2 regions of the Collimonas sp. GW821-FHT07E08 genome follow, and region 2 is predicted to be linked to the other one. Evidence: predicted binding sites of a transcription regulator. Region 2 holds the regulator's gene; the other holds the start of a gene.
The links. The regulator FNR, encoded in region 2, switches genes on or off when oxygen is low (the NO sensors DNR and NnrR bind a similar motif). The targets are predictions, from matches to a motif close to TTGATNNNNATCAA.

Region 1 (3,421 bases), on a different contig from region 2:
TGCTTGACCTTGTCGCCGCCGATCTTTTCGATCTTGCCGATGTCGAGGAAGCGGGTGTCGACATTGCGCTTGACCAGTTTTGCGGTCAGTACGTCGCGCACCTGGCTCAGCTGGAATTCCGAGTCGGCATAGGCGGTCAGGTCGCGCTCTTTCAATTCGATGCGGGCGTCGCTGCCCTTGAAGTCGAAGCGAGTCGAGATTTCCTTGTTGGCCTGGTCGTTGGCGTTTTTTACTTCAACCAGGTTGGCTTCCGATACGGTATCAAATGATGGCATGGTGATATTCCTTCTATATGTTCAAACAAAGCCGGCCGCGGAACCGGTGGCTGGCGCGGCCGTCGAGCTATGCGCATTTTAGCGGACAAGAAACCCGAGGTGTCGGTCCGGCCGCGCTATTTTCTTGCTGGCCTGCCCGGCTCCGGGCGCCTGGCCGCCCGCTGGCGGTGGTTACTTACTTTATAATCCCGTTGCTATGACTATCTTCCAGCTTCCGCTCCAATTCGATTTTTCGCTGCGCCGGCACAATACCTTCGGTATCGACGCCAAGGCGCATGCCTACCTGCCGGTCACTTCACTGGAAACCCTGCGGGCGCTCAGGTCCGACGCCGTTGCATCGGATTTGCCGCGGCTGGTGCTGGGCGGCGGCAGCAACCTGGTGCTGACCCAGGATTTCCCGGGGCTGGTGTTGCATATGTGTAATCGCGGCCGGGAAATTGCCGGCGAGGATGACGATGCTGTCTATGTCCGCGCCGCCGCCGGCGAGAACTGGCATGAGCTGGTGCTGTGGACGCTGGAGCAGGGTTTGGCCGGACTGGAGAACCTGTCGCTGATTCCCGGCAGCGTCGGCGCCGCGCCGATCCAGAACATCGGCGCCTACGGCGTCGAGCTGCAAGAGCGCTTCCATGCCTTGACCGCCATCGATATGGAAAGCGGCGAAATCCTGGCGCTGGACCGGGACGCTTGCGCTTTTGCCTATCGCGACAGCGTGTTCAAGCACGGCCTGCGCGGCCGGGCCATAGTGACGGACGTTACCTTCGCCTTGCCCAAGCGCTGGCAGCCTGACCTGCGTTACGCCGATGTGGCGCAAGAGCTGGATGCACGCAAACTGGCGCAGCCGAGCGCACGCGACATCAGCGATGCGGTGATCGCCATCCGCACCCGCAAGCTGCCGGATCCCGCGGTAATCGGCAATGCCGGCAGTTTTTTCAAGAATCCTATTGTCACGGCGGCGCAACGCGCGGGCTTGCTGGCGCAGCATCCGCAATTAGTGAATTATCAACAGCCGGACGGCAGTTACAAGCTGGCTGCAGGCTGGCTGATCGACCAGTGCGGCTGGAAGGGAAGGACGCTTGGCGCAGCCGGCGTCTATGAAAAACAGGCGCTGGTGCTGGTCAACCGCGGCGGCGCCAGCGGGCAGGACGTGGTGCGCCTGGCGCAGGCGGTGCAAGCCGATGTGATGGGGAAGTTTGGGGTGGCGCTGGAGCCGGAACCGATTTTTGTATGAGGCGCAAGCGCTTTGTATCTTAATGTGTCATTATTGGGTCACATAACGGAATTAAACTCTGTTATGCCTCATATCCAACACTCCCTAAGGTAATGGATTTAACCCGCAATGCAACCGCATCGCGGGTTTTTTTTGCCTTGGCGTATCAGGCGTAATGGCAGACGTAGTTCACCGTTTCCAGCGTCTCGATGTCAAAACTCGAATTGGCCGGGATATCGAAGCTCTGGCCGTCGCTGTATGTGGTCCAGGCTTGCTGGTCTTTCTGGCGCACGCGGCAGCTGCCGCTGGTGATGTCCATGATTTCGGCGGCGCCGGTGCTGAAAGTCAGCGACGACGGCAGGATCACGCCCAGCGTCTTCTTGCTGCCGTCGGCGAAAACCACCGTGTGGGAAACGCATTTGCCGTCAAAGTAGACGCTGGCTTGCTTTAGTACGGATACATTGTCGAATTGAGTGCTCATGACTTAAGGATGCTTTCTCATGGTTGGTTTTTATAACCCATTGTTTTAATGGCGCTTATTAGAACTGGCAGCTTGAACAGGTCGATGCTGGCTTTATGTGTACGGGGTTTTTGATGCAGATCATATTTTACGTTCCGTCTACGCAATCAATCCGACTATTTACACAATCTTTACATCCAAACTGCTAATCTTCCTAACAAGATATCCACGATTGCGGATGTGGTCATGCCGCCGGGATTTTGGTGGACGAGGTGCAAAAATGCAAAAAATATTGATTCCGGTTGACGGCTCAGACTATGCCTTAAGGGCTGTGAAATATGCGAGCTCGATGGTCAAGGGGGACACTGCCGCACAGATTCATTTGCTGAACGTGCAAGAACATCTTGACGGGAAAATCCAGGCTTACCTGTCTCTCGAAAAAATCAAGGCAATTGAAACGGCGGCGGCCGATGAAGTATTGAATCCCGTCAAGCGGATTCTGGAACAGGCCGAGGTCCCTTACATCGCCAGCACCCGCATCGGTCCGATTGCGAAGAGCATCGTTGACTATGTCCAGGAGCAGAAGTGCGACTGCATTGTCATGGGCACCCACGGCAGGGGAGCTTTGGGCAACCTGATCCTCGGTTCGATCATGAACAAAGTGATTCATCTGGTTCATGTGCCGGTGACGCTGATCAAATAAGCGCGCGCCGGCGTCGGGCCCATGTCCTCGACGTCAACTGCAGCCAACCCGCTTTTGCATGATATTCGCTGTATCTGGATGCAGCGATGCGGCGACATTCATCGTGATCTGGAACCGCAGCTCAGTTGCGGCAGTGGGTCAAATCAAAATTCTCCACCCCTTCGTAAGAATTCATCATGCGCGCCAGTTCCGAGACCGACGAGCCTTTTTTGCTGTCGATGGCGAAGGCGATGAAATGCCATTTTGCATGCCTGTCGTGCGAGCTGATGGACAACGAATCCTTGGCAATCTCGTAGCCATGCTCCAAAGCCACCTTGCGCAGCGCTTCTTCGTGCGGGACAAAACCTTTTTCGAACTCGACCAGGATGGCTACGCCGGCGCGCGACGGCAGCCAGTATTCAAGCTTGGCTATCCACACCATGCAGATGGCCGACAGCAGCGTGAGCGATATCGCCGCCATGTAAAAACCGACGCCCACCAGGACGCCGATCGCCGAGGCTGCCCAGATCGACGCCGCCGTAGTGAGCCCCCTGATATTCAAGCCTTCTTTCATGATGACGCCAGCGCCGAGAAAACCGATGCCGGTGACGATTCCTTGCACTACCCGGGTTGGATCCGGATTGATCGGCAAGCCGGAGTGGCCGCCATACCAGAGCGCCGGATATCCGGCGAACACCGTCAGGGCGGTCGAAGCCATGCATACCAGGCCGTAAGTGCGCATGCCGGCGGCGCGGCCATGATAGGCGCGTTCGTAACCGACCAGCGCCCCCAGGACC
Region 2 (3,421 bases):
TGCCCTCAATTGATGCAGTCAGTTTCGATGCCCCTTTGCTGCGCAAGCTGAACCAGCTTGGACCGCGTTATACCTCCTACCCCACGGTAGACCGGTTTTCAACAGATTTCGGTTCCGAGGACTATCTCCAGGCGGTTGCCAACAGGCGTGACATGGGTGCGCGCCATGCCTTGTCGTTGTATATGCATATCCCGTTCTGCGAAACGATTTGCTACTACTGCGCCTGCAATAAGGTCGCCAGCAAGAGTCTTGGCAAGGCGGCGCTCTACCTGACCTACCTGAAGCGCGAGATCTCGATGCAGGCGGAATTGTTTCAAGGCATGAACCAGGTCGAGCAATTGCATTTCGGCGGCGGCACGCCGACCTTCCTGACGGACTTGCAGATGACGGATCTGCTTGCGCATCTACACCGGAATTTTCAGTTTGCACCGGACGGGCAGGGGGAATATTCGATAGAGGTCGATCCGCGCACGGTTACGCCGAAACGCATCGTCACATTGCGGCGCCAGGGCTTTAATCGCCTTAGCCTCGGTGTGCAAGATTTCGATCCTGTGGTGCAGAAAGCCGTTAACCGGGTCCAGCCTGAGGAAGATACGCTCAGGATCATTGATGCTGCCCGTTATGCCGGCTTTCGCTCAGTCAGCATAGATCTGATTTACGGTTTGCCGAAACAGAATGTGATATCGATGGCGCAAACGCTGAGCAAGGTGATCGCAGCGGCGCCGGACCGGATCGCCGTTTTCAGCTATGCGCACATGCCGCATATATTCAAGCCGCAACGCCGCATCGCCGACGTCGACTTGCCGACGCCGGAAGCCAAGATAGACATGTTGTTCCTCTGCATAAAGCGGCTGACCGACGCTGGTTACGTGTACATCGGCATGGACCATTTCGCCAAGCCTGACGACGATTTAGCGGTCGCCCAGCGACAAGGGCGCCTACATCGCAATTTTCAAGGTTATTCGACGCACGCTGAGGCTGATCTGGTCTCATGCGGCGTGTCTGCCATCAGTGCCGTCGGCGCCAGCTATAGCCAGAACGAAAAAACCTTGGATGCCTATTATCAACGCCTCGACCAGCACGCATTGCCGATTGCGCGCGGGGCCAAGCTGAGCATGGATGACTTGCTGCGACGGCTGATCATTCAACGCCTGATGTGCAATTTCGAGTTATCGCTTGCATCGATCGAGATCGCCTATCCTATCAAGTTCTCTGAATACTTTTCCACCGAGTTGACGCAACTGGAATTACTGGCGGCAGACGGCTTGCTCAAACTGGATGACGAATGGATCACCGTGACCATGAAAGGGCGCTTGCTGATCCGTAATATCTGCATGGTGTTTGATCGCTACCTGGCCTTGGCGCAAAGTCCGTTGCGTTATTCGAAAACCATTTAGGCGCCTGCATGCCGCCTGGAACTGGCATGGGATTAGAACCGCTGGTGATGAAGCTGGCAGGCGATCGAACGGCTTCGAATCAGTTGCAGGTGCCGGCTCCCAATGCCAATGTTTTCAATGCCTGGAAATCGACCAGTTCGATATCCCGTTTACTGACCTTCAATATGCCGCCCTTCTTGAGCCTGGACAGCAGGCGGCTGATGCTTTCGATCGTCAGGCCAAGATAATTGCCGATATCCTCGCGCGTCATGCGTAACTGGAAATTGGTAGGTGAATAGCCGCGCGCAGCGTAACGCGACGACAGGTTCACCAGGAACGCCGCAAAACGCTGCTCGGCACGCATATTGCCCAGCAACAGGATCACGCTTTGCTCGCGCGTGATTTCCTTGCTCATCATGCGGTGGAAATGCCGTAGCAGCGTCGGGATGTCGCCGAACAGCTCTCCCAGCCGGGTGAACGGAATATCGCATACCTCGCTATCTTCCAAGGCCACCGCATCGCATTGATGGGTGTCGGTACTGATCGCATCCATGCCTAGCACTTCGCCGCTCATCTGGAAGCCGGTGATTTGCCGGGCGCCGTCAGGGTTGGCTTGATGGGTCTTGAATTGTCCTACCCGTACTGCGTACAGGGAGCCGAACTTGTCGCCGATCCGATACAGCGTATCGTTCCGGCGCACACGGCGGCGGCCGATGATGCTGTCGAGACGTAGCATGTCGGACTCATCCAGCCCCATCGGCAAGCACAATTGATGCATGCTGCACGAAGAGCAACTGCTGCGCAAAGCGGTGATGTCGAGCAACGGCGCTGCGTGTGGGGAAGGCTGGTGCATGGCGAAATCCGGTGGTAGATAGGGCATTGCGGTTCGTCGCAACACGCTATTTTACCGCCGGACATCGACTGACGACAGTATTCCGGGCTGGATCAGATGGCCTGTGCCGGCGCGCTGGTGGGCATGCCGGAAAAATCGGTCCAGCAGCGGCGCTGAAAATCGTAGAGTTTGCAGCGGCGCGCCGTATCAAAATACCAGCGCCAGGAAAATTTCTGAATCACGATGCGCGACGGTAGCATGGTTTCCAGAATCTGCTGTGCTTTTTTCAGGCGATAGAGCGGGATACTCATGTCGACATGGTGGGCGGTGTGCTCCATGATGTGATGCAATAAAGCACCGATGCGGCAGCGAAATGTCAGGTGGACCGTGGTGGAGACAAATGGCTGTGCTGCCGCCCACACGGTTTTTTGCTCGTACCAGGCGACGCCGGTATGGGTATGGTGGACATACACCACAAAACCGATCATCGCGTTCCAGAACAGGAACGGCGTCACAAAGCCAGCCAGCAAGATCAGCCACATCGATTGTCCGGTAGCGAGCGCGGCAGCGGCAAGCGCAGCAATCCAGGACAGTGCTGCGATCGTAACCAGCACGCCATCCCAGACGAATACCGAGCGCCGGGTGGGCATTTTCTTCCGGCTGGGAAAATACATGCGTTGCCACCACATTTCAACCAGGTAGTACAACCAAGGTCCCCACCCGCTGCGATAGATGCGTTCCAGCCATTGGCGCCAACGCGGCAGGGCGCGGAATTCCTCCAGCGATAGCGGATGCCAGACAAAGTCGAAACCTTTCAGGTTGGTGTAGCCGTGATGCACCACGTTATGGCCGGCATCCCACAGGCTATATGGCGTCAGCGACGGCAGGAAAACCAGGCGGCCGAGCCAGCGATTGAGGCGCCGGTGCGGCGTGAAGCTTTGATGGCAGGCATCGTGGCCGAGAATGAACAGGCGGCCAATGATAAAGCCGGCGGCCATGCCCAGCAATAATTTGGCTACGGCATTGTGCAGCCAGACGGTGGCGGCAATCGCCAGCGAGAACAGGATCAAGTCGAGCAAGACTAACGCCAGCGCACGGCCGGTGCTGCGCTGTGCGACCGGCAGCAGCCATGAACGGATTACTTTACGATGCGGCATGGGAGCCGACGGCGATACCGGATCGGGTAAGCGGACGGGGATCATTTGGCAGGCCT

Region 1: a site for FNR is predicted at 2,074-2,087, ahead of AC07RZ_RS13230 (universal stress protein). Genes of this name have one in related genera too.

What each region holds. Positions count from the first base shown of each region.
Region 1 covers NZ_JBWKQR010000009.1:82,140-85,560, reverse strand. Annotated here, with positions in the region: gene AC07RZ_RS13245 (YajQ family cyclic di-GMP-binding protein) at 1-275, opposite strand, end outside; gene murB (UDP-N-acetylmuramate dehydrogenase) at 472-1,503, shown strand; gene ppnP (pyrimidine/purine nucleoside phosphorylase) at 1,649-1,963, opposite strand; gene AC07RZ_RS13230 (universal stress protein) at 2,223-2,645, shown strand; gene AC07RZ_RS13225 (MgtC/SapB family protein) at 2,767-3,421, opposite strand, start outside.
Region 2 covers NZ_JBWKQR010000003.1:45,712-49,132, forward strand. Annotated here, with positions in the region: gene hemN (oxygen-independent coproporphyrinogen III oxidase) at 1-1,397, shown strand, start outside; gene fnr (fumarate/nitrate reduction transcriptional regulator Fnr) at 1,477-2,229, opposite strand; gene AC07RZ_RS04675 (fatty acid desaturase) at 2,322-3,410, opposite strand; gene AC07RZ_RS04680 (lysozyme inhibitor LprI family protein) at 3,364-3,421, shown strand, end outside.